DNA from 2 places in the Paraburkholderia sp. TE9906 genome. Region 1 is predicted to be linked to the other one. Evidence: predicted binding sites of a transcription regulator. Region 1 holds the regulator's gene; the other holds the start of a gene.
The links. Region 1 encodes LexA, which represses DNA repair genes until DNA is damaged. Its sites were predicted from a motif close to ACTGTATNNNNATACAGT; they were not measured.
Positions count from the first base shown of each region.

Region 2: a site for LexA is predicted at 1,644-1,661, ahead of ACZ9H4_RS13550 (ATP-dependent helicase). Genes of this name have one in related genera too.

Region 1 is NZ_JBWCCT010000003.1:409,900-417,759, forward strand. Features, by position in the region: gene ACZ9H4_RS09610 (sulfate/molybdate ABC transporter ATP-binding protein) at 1-282, opposite strand, end outside; gene cysW (sulfate ABC transporter permease subunit CysW) at 282-1,364, opposite strand; gene cysT (sulfate ABC transporter permease subunit CysT) at 1,361-2,260, opposite strand; gene ACZ9H4_RS09625 (sulfate ABC transporter substrate-binding protein) at 2,417-3,457, opposite strand; gene lexA (transcriptional repressor LexA) at 3,767-4,417, shown strand; gene ACZ9H4_RS09635 (hypothetical protein) at 4,490-4,834, shown strand; gene ACZ9H4_RS09640 (DUF2939 domain-containing protein) at 4,992-5,594, shown strand; gene ACZ9H4_RS09645 (universal stress protein) at 5,657-6,121, opposite strand; gene nodI (nodulation factor ABC transporter ATP-binding protein NodI) at 6,398-7,312, shown strand; gene ACZ9H4_RS09655 (ABC transporter permease) at 7,361-7,860, shown strand, end outside.
Region 2 is NZ_JBWCCT010000004.1:572,711-580,570, forward strand. Features, by position in the region: gene ACZ9H4_RS13535 (RNA-binding S4 domain-containing protein) at 34-252, opposite strand; gene ACZ9H4_RS13540 (hypothetical protein) at 573-1,028, shown strand; gene ACZ9H4_RS13545 (hypothetical protein) at 1,125-1,388, shown strand; gene ACZ9H4_RS13550 (ATP-dependent helicase) at 1,703-3,832, shown strand; gene ACZ9H4_RS13555 (DUF4088 family protein) at 3,932-4,699, opposite strand; gene ACZ9H4_RS13560 (AzlD domain-containing protein) at 4,979-5,302, opposite strand; gene ACZ9H4_RS13565 (AzlC family ABC transporter permease) at 5,299-6,114, opposite strand; gene ACZ9H4_RS13570 (AraC family transcriptional regulator) at 6,314-7,144, opposite strand; gene ACZ9H4_RS13575 (CreA family protein) at 7,348-7,824, opposite strand.

The sequences.
Region 1 (7,860 bases):
GTTCTCGAATACCGTCATATGGCGAAACAGCGCGTAATGCTGGAACACGAAACCCACTTCACGCTCGCGCGCGCCGACCGTCGCGACGTCCTGCCCTTGCAGCACGACCTGGCCGCCGTCCGCGTATTCGAGTCCGGCGATCACGCGCAGCAACGTGGTCTTGCCACAACCCGACGGCCCGAGCAGCGCAACCAGTTCGCCCGGCGGAAAATCGAGCGAGACGTTGTCGAGCGCGACGAAATCGCCGAAGCGCTTTTGCAGGTTACGAACAGTGATACCCATTACAGCTCTCCTTGCTTGAGCGGGTGTTGCTGCGATGCATGCGTCGTATTGACGGACTGCTGGAAAGAAGACGAAACGGAACGCGGCGCGGCATGCGATCCCGATGCCGCGGCGGTGGACTGCGTGGGCGGCCCCGCATAGGCGGGCACATCGCGCGCGGCCGACAGTTCCGCCGACATATGGCGCTCGGCGAGCAGCTTGAGCCCCAGCGTCACGAGTGCGAGCAGGGCCAGCACCGACGCCACGGCGAACGCCGCCGAGAAGTTGTATTCGTTGTAGAGAATCTCGACGTGCAGCGGCATTGTGTCGGTCTGGCCGCGAATGTGGCCCGACACCACCGAGACCGCGCCGAACTCGCCCATCGCCCGCGCATTGCACAGAATCACGCCATACAGCAGACCCCACTTGATGTTCGGCAGCGTGACGCGGCGGAAGATCTGCCAGCCCGAGGCGCCCAGCACGTGCGCGGCTTCCTCTTCGTCATTGCCTTGCGCCTGCATCAGCGGGATCAGCTCGCGCGCGACGAACGGGAACGTGACGAAGATCGTCGCCATCACGATGCCGGGCACCGCGAAGATGATCTGCACGTCATGCGCCTGTAGCCACGGACCGAACCAGCCCTGCGCGCCGAACATCAGCACGTAGATCAAACCCGAAATCACCGGCGACACCGAGAACGGCAGATCGATCAGCGTGGTCAGCAGCGCCTTGCCGCGGAACTCGAACTTCGCGATACACCACGAGGCCACCAGACCGAACACGAGATTCAACGGCACCGCGATCGCGGCGGTAATCACGGTCAGCTTGATGGCCGCGAGCGCATCCGGATCGGCGAGGGCTTCGAAATAGAACGCGAGGCCCTTGTTCAACGCCTGATAGAACACGGCCACCAGCGGCACGACCAGGAACAGCGCAAGAAACAGCAGCGCGATGCCGGTCAGCAGCCAGCGCACCACCGGCCGCTCGGTCACCGGATCGGGCCGGCGCGCGACGTTCAGCGGCGCACGCGGGGCCACGGCCGCGGCGGCCGCCGTCGCGGTCTGCTCCGCGCGGTTCACGTCATGCCCGGGACGGCGGCTCATTGCACACCCCCACCGATCGCCGCCACACTCGTTGCTGTGCCAGGCGCCGGGCCCGCGCTGCCGCGGCTCGTGCGGCGCTGCAAGTACCACTGCACGGTATTGATGAACAACAGCATGAGGAACGACACCACCAGCATCACCACCGCCAGCGCGGTCGCGCCGGCGTAGTCGTATTGCTCGAGCTTGGTGATGATCAGGAGCGAGGTGATTTCCGATTTCATCGGCACGTTGCCGGCGATGAAGATCACCGAGCCGTACTCGCCGAGCGCACGTGCGAACGCGAGCGCGAAGCCCGTCAGCAGCGCCGGGAACACCGCCGGCAGCACGACCCGGCGAAACGTCAGCCAGCGCGTCGCGCCGAGGCACGCGGCAGCCTCTTCCTGTTCGCGCTCGAACTCTTCGAGCACCGGCTGCACCGTGCGCACGACGAACGGCAAGCCGATGAAGGTCAGCGCGACCAGCACGCCCGCCGGCGTGAACGCGATCTTGATGCCGAGCGGTTCGAGAAACTGCCCGATCCAGCCGTTGCCCGAGTACACCGCCGCGAGCGAAATGCCCGCGACCGACGTGGGCAGCGCGAACGGCAGATCGACCACCGCATCGACGATGCGCTTGAACGGGAACGTGTAGCGCACCAGCACCCACGCGACCAGGAAGCCGAACACCGCGTTGATCAGCGCGCCGCCGAGCGCCGAGAAGAACGTCAGCCGGTACGACGCGAGCACCCGCGGCGACGTGACGGCGCGCACGAACTGCTCCCAGTCGAGCGTCGCGGTCTTGAGAAAGGTCGCCGCAAGCGGAATCAGCACCACGAGGCTCAGATAAGCCACCGTGATGCCGAGTGTCAGGCCAAAGCCGGGCAATGCGCTCGGCTTTCGGAAGGTCAACGTCGTCATGCTGGATACTCGTTCAGGTTGATGCTGGCGGTTTGATCACCGATCTTCGGCCGCCGGATCCGGATTCCGGTTGGCCAAAAGCGCGCCCACTGGGCGCGCTCGGAAGTGGCGCGTTGCCGCGCCGGTGTGTCGATGCCGGTTAGGGCATCGACAGCGTTATTGAGGCTGGTAGATCGAATCGAACACGCCGCCGTCGGCAAAGTGCGTCTTCTGCGCGTTCGCCCAACCGCCGAACGAATCGTCCACCGTGTACAGCTTCAGCTTCGGAAACTTCGCGGTCAGGTCGGCCGGCACCTTGTTCGAACGCGGACGGTAGAAGTTGCGCGCGGCGATCTCCTGGCCTTCCTCGCTGTACAGGAAGTTCAGATACGCCTCGGCCAGCTTGCGCGTGCCGCGCTTGTCGACGACCTTGTCCACCACCGCGACCGGCGGCTCGGCCAGAATGCTCACCGACGGCACGACGATTTCAAACTTGTCCGGACCGAACTCCTTGAGCGACAGGAACGCTTCGTTTTCCCACGCGATCAGCACGTCGCCAATGCCGCGCTGCACGAAGCTGGTGGTCGCGCCACGCGCGCCCGAGTCCAGCACGCCGGCGTTCTTATACAGCTTGCCGACGAATTCCTTCGCTTTCTGCGCATTGCCGCCCGGCTGATGTTCCGCGTACGCCCACGCCGCGAGGTAGTTCCAGCGCGCGCCGCCCGAGGTCTTCGGATTCGGCGTGACGATCGACACACCCGGCTTGATCAGATCGTCCCAGTCCTTGATGTGCTTCGGGTTGCCCTTGCGCACGAGAAACACGATCGTCGACGTGTACGGCGACGCGTTGTCCGGCAGGCGCTTTTGCCAGCCCTTGTCGAGCAGACCCTTGCCGGCGAGCGCGTCGATGTCGTAGGCGAGCGCGAGCGTGACGACGTCCGCCTGCAGGCCGTCGAGCACCGAGCGCGCCTGTGCGCCGGAGCCGCCGTGCGACTGCTTGAAGGTGATCGTCTCGCCGGTCTTCGCTTTCCATTCCTTGCCGAACGCCTGGTTGACGTCCTGATACAGCTCGCGCGTCGGGTCGTAGGAGACGTTCAGCAGCGTGGTGTCGGCCGCGTGCGCCGAGGCAATCGCGCCGAGCGCGCCGGCCGCGCCGAACGCGAGCGCCGCGATGAGTTGCTTCGTTTTGCGAGCCAGCCCCGTGTGTCGATGATTCATGTCAACTTTCTCCGCGTGTAGTGCGCTGAAACCAGCGTGATTTGTTCTGTGTCGCGGTCACGTGCACATGAGCGCCAACTGGAAGGCAGTCTATCGAAGCGCTTTCATCATTAAAAATAATGTTTCTTCATTCTTTAATACGCAAAAGTGGTAATGACAGCTGGATAAGGCGTTGCGGCACGAAAACGGATGTTTTGACGCCGATGAGCGACGCCGTAACGGCCCCCAGGGTCACGAACTTAAAGTAAAGCTTGAATTGCGCCGAATACTGTATAAAAATACAGTCACCTGTTCATACATACAGTGGCCATGACAAAACTCACCGCACGACAGCAGCAGGTTTTCGATCTGATTCGCCGGGCGATCGAACGCACCGGTTTTCCGCCCACCCGCGCGGAAATTGCCGCCGAGCTGGGCTTCAGCTCGGCCAATTCGGCAGAAGAACATCTGCGCGCGCTCGCTCGCAAGGGTGTGATCGAACTCGCCGCCGGCGCGTCACGCGGTATTCGCCTGCTGGCGGGTCCGGAAGATTCACCGCATCAGTTCACGCTGCCGCACGCGAGCATCATGCAGCTGTCGCTGCCGCTGATCGGCCGGGTGGCCGCGGGCAGTCCGATCCTCGCGCAGGAACATATCTCGCAGCACTTCGCGTGCGACCCGGCGCTGTTCTCGAGCAAGCCCGACTACTTGTTGAAGGTGCGCGGGTTGTCCATGCGCGACGCGGGCATCTTCGACGGCGACCTGCTCGCGGTGCAAAAGAAGAGCGAGGCGAAAGACGGTCAGATCATCATCGCCCGGCTTGGCGACGACGTCACGGTCAAGCGTCTGAAGCGCCGGCCTAACGGCCTCGAGCTGATCGCGGAGAACCCCGATTACGAGAACATTTTCGTTGAAACCGGCAGTGCGGAATTCGCGCTGGAGGGTATCGCCGTGGGGCTGATCCGCCCTGGCGAGTTCTAAACCACCGCGCCTGTTCGCTTAATCCCACGCTGCCTCAACGCTGCCTCAACGCTGCATCGCCTGGAGAGACTCATGGAACGCCTTGCCCGCCTGTTGCCCTTTCGCCAGTTCGGTCGTTTGCGCCATTTGCGCAATCTGGTGCCTTGCTCATTGATCGAAGCACCGGCTCAGGACTGCGCCTCGCTGTTCGACGCGCCCGCTGATGGAGCGAGCCTGCCGTCGTCATTGCCGGCGTTTGCCCGTGTGTCGTTGAACTCGGGGTTGAATACGGCGGAACCCGCACGGCGCGCGCCGGTGCGCGTCTATCACGGGCCGTCGCGGCTGATCATGGTGGGCACGGTCGAGGCGGTGTGCGGCATGATCGACCGTTGCATTGCCGATGAAGCCAATGTGCACGGTGCAGTCTTCGAGTCGTGAGCGTGTCCTGTGCAGGCAAGAGGCTGCACCATGCCTCGCGCATCGCTGTTGTCGTGCTCGCTTTTCAGACCTGCTGTTCGGATATTTGCATAGAATGGGATTGTTTTTGCGGGGCCGTAGTCCACGTTAAATCCAATCTGATCGGGAGTTCCATTCGATGACAGGTCCGACACGAACCAAGGGCGCCGCCACCCGGCCGCTGCTCATCACGCTGGTTGTAGTCGTAGTGATTGCGGCACTCGGGTTTGCTTACGCGTCACCCTATATCGCGCTGAATAATCTCAAACGCGCGGCAGATGCACGCGACGCGCAAACCGTGAATCAATACGTCGATTTTCCCGCGTTGCGCGAGAGCCTGAAGGAGCAGATCGCAGGCATGCTGACGCGCCGACTGGACGCGGATAACGACAGCAAAATGGCCACCATCGGCGCGATGATCGGCGTGACGCTGATCGGTCCGCTGGTGGATTCCTATGCGACACCGGACGGCGTCGCGGCCTTGTTGAACGGCATGCCGCCGCACGGCGATCCTGGTGAACATCCGCCTGCCGCAGCCACAGAAACGCCTGCCTCACCCGCCGCCGACACCCCCACCACTGCAACGACCCCACCATCGCGGCAAACCACGGCAGGCTATCGCGGCCTCAACGAGTTCGTCGTCACCTACCGGCGCGGCGAAGCCAACGCGCACTACTCGGCGGTCTTTCGGCGCGAAGGTCTGTTCACGTGGAAGCTCGCCGCGATCAATCTGAACGAATGACCGGCCGGCCGTCACGGCCAGCCACTCGCCCCATGCGCGGCGTCCCTACGCAGCAAGCCGCATCAAGCCGCAGCTTGCTGCTGCTCCTGCGCGGAAGAACACGCCACCAGAATGCTGCACGACACGCGATCGAGCAGCGGCGTGTTGCCCGCCCCCATCCACCATCGCGACAAGCCGGTGCGGCAGCGATGCCCGACCACCACGAGATCGACATGCAGGTCGTTGGCGAGGTTCGCAATCTCGTCGATCGGATGACCGAACGCGAAGTGCCCTTGTGCGCTCACACCACGCTCGGTGAGCCAGTCCACCCCTTCCTGCAGGATGTCGCGCGCGGTTTTTTCGAAGCTGCCGCACGCCACATCGGTCAGCAGGCCCGCGCTTTGCGCAATGCTTGAGCGCATGTCCACCACGGACAGCAGATGCGTTTCGGCCTTCAGGTCCAACGCGAGGTCAGCGCCGCAACGCAGCGCCTTGCGCCCTTCGCGCGAGCCGTCATAACACAGCAGAATTTTTTGGTAGCTCGCCATGGTTTTCTCCCTTCGCGCGGGAAGCGCGGTCTGAATGAATCATGGTGCGCCGCAATTCAGGTTGCAAGGGATGGAAAACGCTAAGTGTGCGGACCATGCGCCCTAAACCGGTGCGCGCGGGCTTGCGCCGGCTTCACAGCGGTTTGGCAAATGGATGCGGCAGTGCAAAACCCGGTCTTCGAATCGCCATCTGCCTGCCAACGTCTACCTGCCGATGCCCTAGAATAGGCGGCCTTCCCGGCCATTCGCGTCGTTTCCCGGAGCCTCGATCGAGTTATGCCTGAAGCCGCCATTGAATTCCACCAGGTCAAAAAAAGCTACGGCGAAAAAATCGTCGTCGATGGACTGTCGTTTCATGTCAACGCCGGCGAATGCTTCGGCCTGCTCGGCCCGAACGGCGCGGGCAAGACGACCACCTTGCGCATGCTGCTCGGCATCGCGGCACCCGACGCCGGCGCGATCCGTCTGTGCGGCGAGCCGATCCCGGGCCGCGCGCGCGTCGCACGGGCGCGCGTCGGCGTCGTGCCGCAATTCGACAATCTCGACCCGGACTTCACCGTGCGCGAGAACCTGCTGGTGTTCGGCCACTACTTCGGCCTGAGCGCCGCGCAATGCCGCGCGATGGTGCCGTCGCTGCTCGAATTCGCGCGGCTCGAAAGCAAGGCCGATGCGCGCGTGAGCGAGCTGTCGGGCGGCATGAAACGGCGTCTGACGCTAGCACGCGCGCTCGTCAACGATCCCGACGTGCTGATCATGGACGAGCCGACCACCGGCCTCGATCCGCAGGCGCGCCATCTGATCTGGGAACGGCTGCGCTCGCTGCTCACGCGCGGCAAAACGATCCTGCTGACCACCCACTTCATGGAAGAAGCCGAGCGGCTCTGTCACCGGCTATGTGTGATCGAAGAAGGCCGCAAGATCGCCGAAGGCGCGCCGAGCGAGCTGATCGCATCCGAGATCGGCTGCGACGTGATCGAGATCTTCGGTCCCGATCCGATTGCATTGCGCGATGAACTGGCGCCGCTCGTCGAACGAACCGAGATCAGCGGCGAGACGCTGTTCTGCTACGTGAACGACGCGCAACCGGTGCATGCGCGGCTCAAGCAGCGCGCCGATCTGCGCTATCTGCATCGGCCGGCGAATCTGGAGGACGTGTTTTTGCGGCTCACGGGCCGCGAGATGCAGGATTGAAGAGACCGCCGCACGCCGAAGCCATCACGACACCGCACGAGACACGCAATGGACGCACGCACTTACGAACCCCCTGGCGACACACCGTCGAAGCAGGAGCCCTTCGCCGCCTTCCCTGCCAACGCCGTCAACTGGATTTCGGTATGGCGCCGCAACTATCTGGTCTGGAAGAAGCTCGCGCTCGCGTCGATGTTCGGCAATCTCGCCGATCCGATGATCTACCTGTTCGGCCTCGGCTTCGGGCTGGGGCTGATGGTCGGACACGTCGACGGCGTGTCGTACATCGCGTTTCTGGCAGCGGGCACCGTGGCGTCGAGCGTGATGATGTCGGCGAGTTTCGAGTCGATGTATTCGGGCTTCTCGCGCATGCACGTGCAGCGCACGTGGGAGGCGATCATGCATACGCCGCTGACGCTCGGTGACATCGTGCTCGGCGAGGTGATCTGGGCGGCCAGCAAGTCGGTGCTGTCGGGTGCGGCGATCATGCTGGTGGCGGGCGCGCTCGGCTACGCGAATTTCCCGTCGATGCTGCTGGCGTTGCCGGTGAT
Region 2 (7,860 bases), on a different contig from region 1:
CGGACTGCGGCCGGGGCGCGGGCAGGCGTTCAGTCAGGCCTCGTGGACCGCGATCCGCGTGTCGCCCAGCAGCACGACCTGGCCCGCGCGGATTTTGCAGGTTTTACGCGTCTCGACCCGGCCGTCGACGGTCACGGCGCCGTCGGCGACCATCATTTTCGCCGAGCCGCCGCTGTCCGCGAGGCCCGTTATCTTCAGGAGATTGTGCAGTTCGACGTAGTCGCCGGTAAGCGTGAAATCGAGGTTGGGCATGGCGTTTGCACCTTCAGGCAAAGGGTTCGCATCATAAGGCAGAAGCTTGCTCCAGATGAAATTCACGGTGAGGGCAGGCTCCGCGCAAGCAATTGCAAGCAGTTGTTATGCAATTGTCGGAAAGTGAAACCCTCCGTAACAGAGGTCGTGCATCGTGAATTTCACTCGTAAAGTGCGGCCATGTAGCAAAGCTTGCTGGATTGGCAGGATAGATCCAGTGGAAGAAGACCGGGCGAGTCACGCGGGACATACCTGCCTTGCGCGACGTCGACATGCGCTACACCGCGCCCGCGTCACAACAACTTTAGAGAGGATTTGCCATGACCAAGATTCATTCACTGCTGATCGGTACCGCCCTCACTGCTTTTGCCGCTACCGCCGCGGTAGCGCAGACCGCGCAGCCGGCTGCGGGCATCAGTGGCCAGGCACAGATCCAGACCCAGGGCGCCGATCTCGCACCGGCCGCGCCCGCCGCGCAGGGCGTCCAGCCGGTGACGCCGCCGCCGACCCGTCTGACGGCGTCGGGCTCGACCGATCCGCTGGTGCAAAAGCGTGACGCCAACGCGAAGGCGAACGCGGAATATCGCGCGTCGAAGAAGGCGTCGAAGACCGAACTGAAGGATCAGCAAAAGGCCGCCAAGGCACAATACAAGGAGCAGGTGCGCGACGCGAAGATCAACCAGAAGGCGGACAAGCAGGCCGCCAGCAATGAAATGAAGATGAACATGGAAGGCCAGACCGCCACCCAGGCGGACGGCGCCGACGTCAAGCATTAAGTGTGGAGCGCGGGCGGACGGCCGAGGTTGGCGCGAGGCTGGCTCGAGGTTACCTGTCACGCCGCGCTTTCGCAGCACGTTTTACGGAGGTATCGGATGAAGATCACCCAGTCGACGAAGAATCGAATGTATGCCGCGCTGCTCGCGGGCTGTCTGTCGTCGGTAGCGTTCGCTCAGGCTAGCGATCCGGCCGCCGCACCCGTCACGCACGCGGACAAGAAGGCTGCCAAGGAACAGTCGAAGGCCGACAAGAAGGCGGCTGTCGCGCAAGCCAGGGCCGACAAGACGAAAACGGACGCGCAGGCCGACGCCGACAAGGCCAGCGCCGACGCCAATGTGAAGGATGCGAAGAAGCAGTGAGGCTGAGGCGCGCAAGCGAGGTGCGAGGCACTTCGCGAGCTGCGCCTTGTGTTGCCGCCCTTGCTGGAAGATGGCCCGTTGCGTGATGACACGCACGGGTCATTTTTTTGCGCGTGTCGGGAAACCTGTTTTTCGAGTGCACTGCGAGCGTCGTACACGGCAGCGCCTTCGGTTCAAGCCGCTGCGCGGGTGCTCACCCGCCTGTAAGCACATAACCGCAACGACCGCCGAAAAAAGGGTCGCTTGTCGTCGATGGTTGTATGGATATACAGTGTGCGTCGCCATCCTGAATCCGTTCAACGCCCAAATCCACCGTGCCCTCCGTCGCCGAATCTCCGCCGCCTTTCGACACCGCCGCCTGGCTGGCGAAGCTCAACGATGCGCAACGCGAAGCCGTCGAATACGGCGCCGATACGCCCAGCGCGCCGCCCGGCGCGCTGCTGGTGATAGCGGGCGCCGGTTCCGGCAAGACCAACACGCTCGCGCACCGCGTCGCCAATCTGGTGGTGAAGGGCGCCGATCCTCGCCGCATTCTGCTCCTGACCTTTTCGCGCCGCGCGGCGCTCGAGATGACCCGCCGCGTCACGCGCATCGCCGGCGCGGCGCTCGGCGCCCGGGCCGCGCTCGCGCAAGGGCTCACGTGGTCGGGCACGTTCCATAGCGTCGGCGCGCGGCTGCTGCGTGAGTACGCCGATCTGATCGGGCTCGCGCCGTCCTTCACGATCAACGACCGCGAAGACTCCGCCGACCTGATGAACCTGGTGCGGCACGAGCTCGGGCTGTCCGCGAAGGAGCGGCGCTTTCCCGCGAAGGGCACCTGCTTCGCCATCTATTCGCGCGTCGTGAATACGGGCGCGTCGCTCGGCCATGTGCTGGAGAACGCGTTTCCGTGGTGCCGCGAGTGGGAAGCCGATCTGCGCATGCTGTTCGCCGCCTACGTCGACGCGAAGCAGAAGCAGAGCGTGCTCGATTACGACGATCTGCTGCTCTACTGGTCGCACATGGCCGCCGAGCCTGCCATTGCGGCGGACCTGTCGGCGCGTTTCGATCACGTGCTGGTCGACGAGTATCAGGACACCAACCGCCTGCAGGCGTCGATCCTGCTCGCACTGAAACCGGACGGACGCGGCCTGACCGTGGTCGGCGACGACGCGCAGTCCATCTACTCGTTTCGCGGCGCGACCGTGCGCAACATTCTCGATTTCCCCGCGCAGTTCGATCCGCCCGCGCGCCAGGTCACGCTGGAACGCAACTACCGGTCGACCGCGCCGATCCTCGCCGCGTCAAACGCGGTGATCGAACTGGCCAGCGAGCGCTACACGAAGAACCTGTGGACCGACAAGGCGTCGGCGCAACGCCCGCGTCTCGTCACTGTCGCGGATGAAGCCGACCAGGCGCGCTACATCGTCGAACAGGTGCTGGAGGCGCGCGAGCAGGGCATGAAGCTGAAGTCGCAGGCGGTACTGTTTCGCGCCGCGCATCACAGCGCCGCGCTGGAGATCGAGCTGACCCGGCGCAACATTCCGTTCGTCAAATTCGGCGGGCTGAAATTTCTCGATTCGGTGCATGTGAAGGACGTGCTCGCGGTGCTGCGCTGGGCGGAGAATCCGCGCGACCGCGTCGCCGGGTTTCGCGTCGTGCAGTTGTTGCCCGGCGTCGGGCCGGCCACGGCGGCGAAGGTGCTCGACGAGATCGTCGCGCGCGCGGGCGGCGGCAATCCCGTCGACACCGCCGCTGGTGCGCTGGCCGCGTTCACCGCGCCCGCCCGCGCGCAGGAAGACTGGCACCCGTTCGTCAAGCTGATGTCGAGCGTGTATGGGCGGCAGACGCCGTGGCCCGGCGAATTCGAAATGGTGCGGCGCTGGTACGAGCCGCATCTCGAACGCAATCACGAGGACGCCGCGATCCGTCACGCGGACGTGCTGCAGATGGAAAGCATCGCGGGCACGTACCCGTCGCGCGAGCGCTTTCTGACCGAGCTGACGCTCGATCCGCCCGACGCCACCAGCGACGAATCCGGCGTGCCGCTGATCGACGAGGACTACCTGATCCTGTCGACGATCCATTCGGCGAAGGGGCAGGAGTGGCGCAACGTGTTCGTGCTGAATGGCGTCGACGGCTGCATTCCTTCCGATCTCGGCACCGGCAGCGAGGACGAAATCGACGAGGAGCGGCGCCTGCTCTACGTGGCGATGACGCGTGCGAAAGAGGATCTGCATATTGTCGTGCCGCAGCGCTTTTACGTGCACAACCAGACGCATATGGGCGATCGCCACGTGTGGGCGTCGCGCACGCGCTTCATTCCCGCGCACCTGATGCCGTTGTTCGACGCGTATGCGTGGCCGCGCGTGCCGGTGCCGAGCGCACCGACGGCGGCCGGGCTCGCCGCGGCGGCGCGCGCGAAGATCGAGATCGGGGCGAAGCTCAGGAAGATGTGGGATTGAGCGCCGCAGCGGGCGCTCATGTGCGGTACAACGGGGCGAGTGTCGGGCCGCGCAAACGCAGCCCGGCTAGTGCGCTGTGCCAGCGCACCGCGTGCAAATTCAGCGCGACTGCCGTTGCTGCTGTTGCGGCGCCGGACGCGGCGGCACGAAGAAATTGCGCAGCCATGCCGCGAGACGGGAAAACACGTCATACGGCTCTTCGACGAAAATCTCCGGCTTGAGCAGACGCAGGTATTCCATGATCTGCTGCGCTTCCTGCTTCTGGAACGAGCCGTGCGAAATGCCCAGGCGCAACAATCCGCGCAACTCGCCGAGCTTCTCGCGCGCGGTGCTGCCCACGCTCGTTTCGCATGCCACCTTCGCCTCGTAGACCCGCTGGCGCAACGATTCGACGAGCCGCCATGCGGGCGTCTGCATGACTTCTTCGAGTGCCTGAATGTCCTGCGCCGCGCTCTTGATCTGCGCGGCGAGCGGATCGACCTGCGTCGCGTCGCCTTCCGCTTCCTTGACGATCGCCGCCGCCCATTCGCGACATTGCTTGGCGAGCTCCTCCGGGGTCCATTCCGAACGGGCGGCGAAGCCGAAACCGAACTCGCCCGCCTGCCGCATCAGGATCGCGACGACGTCGGGAAACTCCTTGTCCAACGTGCGTTTGGCCCAGGCGTACTGGCCGCCCTGCAGCATCCGTTGGACCGCGTGTTCGGTCAGCGGCACCATGTTGTCGAGCAGCTTGGCGCGCAAAAAGTCCTCAAACGACGGCGTCGCGAACTGCGGGTCGAGCTTCAGCGAGACCCGCAGAAAAGCGTCGAAATCCTTGCGCAGCGACGCAATGGTCTCGTCTTTGAGCTTGAGGGTGATTTGACCCATGTGTTATCCCGTTTGATCCTGCCGCATGGCATCGTCACGTCGTCCGGCCGCTGGCGGACCCGGATGACGCGACGCCGGCTGCCGACGCGGTTGATTCCAGCGTGTTGCCGCGTAATCAACGGGACGCATCCCGATACGCGGACCTCGACTTGATATCGGCGGATTTGAGAGGAACTTGAGGGCGCGCGAGTCGGGCGCTGTAGAGGGGGGCGTCGTCCGGCTGGGCTGCGCGTGGCGCAAGCCGAGCGACGCTGATGTCGCGACGCCGGGTACCCGGCGCTATCTCAGCACCACGCATTGCCAGACGAAGAACACCGTCAGGCCGACCGCGATGGTCAGCAGCGGCCGCCGCGTCAGCGCACTAACGACGACGGCGGCCAGCGCGCCAACCAGTTGCGGATTGCGCCAGGTCAGTTCGGCATCCGCGCCGTGCGGCGAAACCGCCATCGGCACGATGATCGCCGTCAGCACCGTCACCGGCACGAAGCCGAGCGCGGTGCGCACGAGCGGCGAGAACACCAGCCGGTCGCCGAGGACGAAAACGGCGGCGCGGATCACCCACGTGATGACCGCCATACCGAGGATCAGGACGACGTAGTTCATCGCGAGGCCTCCGCGGTTTCGCGGGTGCCGCGTGCATGACGAGTGCCGTGCGTGCCACGTGTGTTGCTTGGGTTGCTTGGGTTGCGTGTGTTGGATCGCGGCATCGACAACAGGACGCCGACCGCGACGCCCGCGAACACCGCGCCGAGCAGGCCGAGCTTGTACGGCCACGCCTGCCAGAAGAACGCTAGCGTGCCCGCGGTGGCCGCCGCCGCGATGTAGCGCAACGCGACGAGTTGCGGCACGACGATCGCGATGAAGGTCGCGACCATCGCGAAGTCGAGTCCGAGCGATTGCAGGCCCGGGAAGGCCGCGCCGAACAGCAGGCCGGCAATGGTCCAGAGCTGCCAGTTCAGGTACATGGCCAGTCCCGCACCGAAGAAATAGTGCGGGCCGACCGAGCCCGGTTCGCGATGGCGGTAGTGCTCCCAGGCGACCGCGAAGACTTCGTCGGTGAGCAACGCGCCGAGCACGCAGCGCCAGCGCGCCGACAGATGCGCGACGTGCGGCGCGAGTGTCGCGCTGTACAGCACGTGACGCAGATTGACGACGAGCGTGGTCGCCCAGATCACGGCGAAGCTCGCGTGGCCGGCGATCAGCCCGAGTGCGATGAATTGCGCGGAACCCGCGAATACGACGAGCGACATCAACTGTCCGTGCCACAGATGCAGCGGGCCGGATGCGACGAGGGTGCCGAAAATGACACCGAACGGCGCCGCGCCGACCATCATCGGGATGATGTCGCGCGCGCCGGCGGTGAATTCTTTGAAATGGCCTGTGCGAGTGTGCTGGCCGAGGGTGGAATGGGTCAATCTTGCCTCCTTGATTGGGGAAGCATAGTGGGAGTCGAAGGGGGAGTCTTGTACGTTCTTGCGGCGGGGGTGGGGAGTGGCTTGGTTCAGCTGAGCTCAGTCCGGTGAGGTGACGTGAGTGGAAAGGCTGAAGCAGAAGGCACGCAAACGCGCATACCTCGTTCGCAACGCGCCCAGCCGCATCCCACCCAAAGCCGCCTCAAATTCCCTGCCAGCGCCCCGGGGGCACCCCGAACATGCGTCGGAAATGCCGCGTGAAATGACTCTGATCGGTGAAGCCGCTCGCCGCGGCCACATCCGCCACTGACACACCTTCGCGCAACGGCGCGAGCGAGCGCTGCAAGCGCACCTGGTTGCGCCACGCATGAGGCGGCAAGCCGGTCGCCTGCGTGAAAAGGCGCGCCGCGTGAAACGGCGACAAGCCCGCCGCCCGCGCAACGTCGGCGAGCGTAACGGGTTCGATGAGATCGCCGGTCAGACGCTCCTGCATGATCGCGACGCGCTTATCGTCGGTGGGGAGCTGGGACGGCGCCGGTTGTGTCTGCGAATAACGGACCAGCAGCGTGGACAGCGCGTCGAGCATCGCGGCTTCGGCGGCGAGCGCATCGTTGCCCGCTTCCAGCAGACGGTGCGCGCGCGCGAGCCGCAGGGCGAGATCGGCATCGCGGATCACGCCGGGCGCAAAAAACGGCAGCGCCTGCGGCTTGCCGCTGAGTTCGCTCGCGAGATCGTGGATGAAATCCACCGGCGCATACATCACGCGATACCGCCAGCCCGCCTCGACCGCCTTTGAACCCGTATGGAGCTCGCCCGGATTGATGATCGGCACGCCGCCCGCTTCGGCGACGTAATCGGCGCCGCGATACCGATATCCCTCCGCGCCTGCGACGATCACCGGAATCGTGTACGCATCGTGCCAGTGCGGCGTGAACTCGTGATCGTGATATTCGGCTGTGAGCAGGTCCGCGCCGGGCAGAAGCGGCGTGCGCCAGTAGCGGGCGGAGTCCTGGAAGCGATGGGCGGCGATCATGATGAAGGTCCGGCAGGACGGTCAGTGTAGCGCGTCGTGAGCGCTCGCGACACCGGCCTGGCGTTTGCCGGCCGCGTGCGTTCGGCTGGCCGGCGCGAACCGCGCCGTCTGACGAGCAGGGCGGTTGCGGTCGTGTGGGGCCAGGGCATTGCTGCATCGAGGCGTGCGCAGCGTGCCCCGCGCGTGTAGCGCTAGCGTGATGCCTACTTGACGGGGATGGTCGTGCCGGCCGGCATCGGCACGGCGCTCACGCTGTTTTTCGCGCTGCCGCTGACGACCCGGTCGCTGTACGTGAGATACACCAGCGTGTTGCGCTTCGCGTCGACCACGCGCACGACATGCAGCGATTTGAAGATGAGCGACATGCTGACGGAGAACACATCGGCCTGCTGTTTCACCGGTCCCGTGAAATGAAGCGCGCCGACCTGGCGGCAGGCGATCGACGCTTCGGTCGGATCTTCGGCGATGCCGAGCGTACCCTTGACGCCGCCGGTCCGCGCGCGCGACACGTAGCAGGTCACGCCTTGAACGACCGGATCGTCATAGGCCTCGACGACCACGCGGTCGGAACCCGTGATGCGGAAGTTGGTATTGACGCTGGCGACTTCTTCGCTGTGAGCCGAAGGCAGCATCAATACCGCGGCAACGGCGAGCGCGATGCGCAACGAGGTGGGTTTCATGGGTGTGCCGATATGAATATGAGCGAGCGGTTGGGC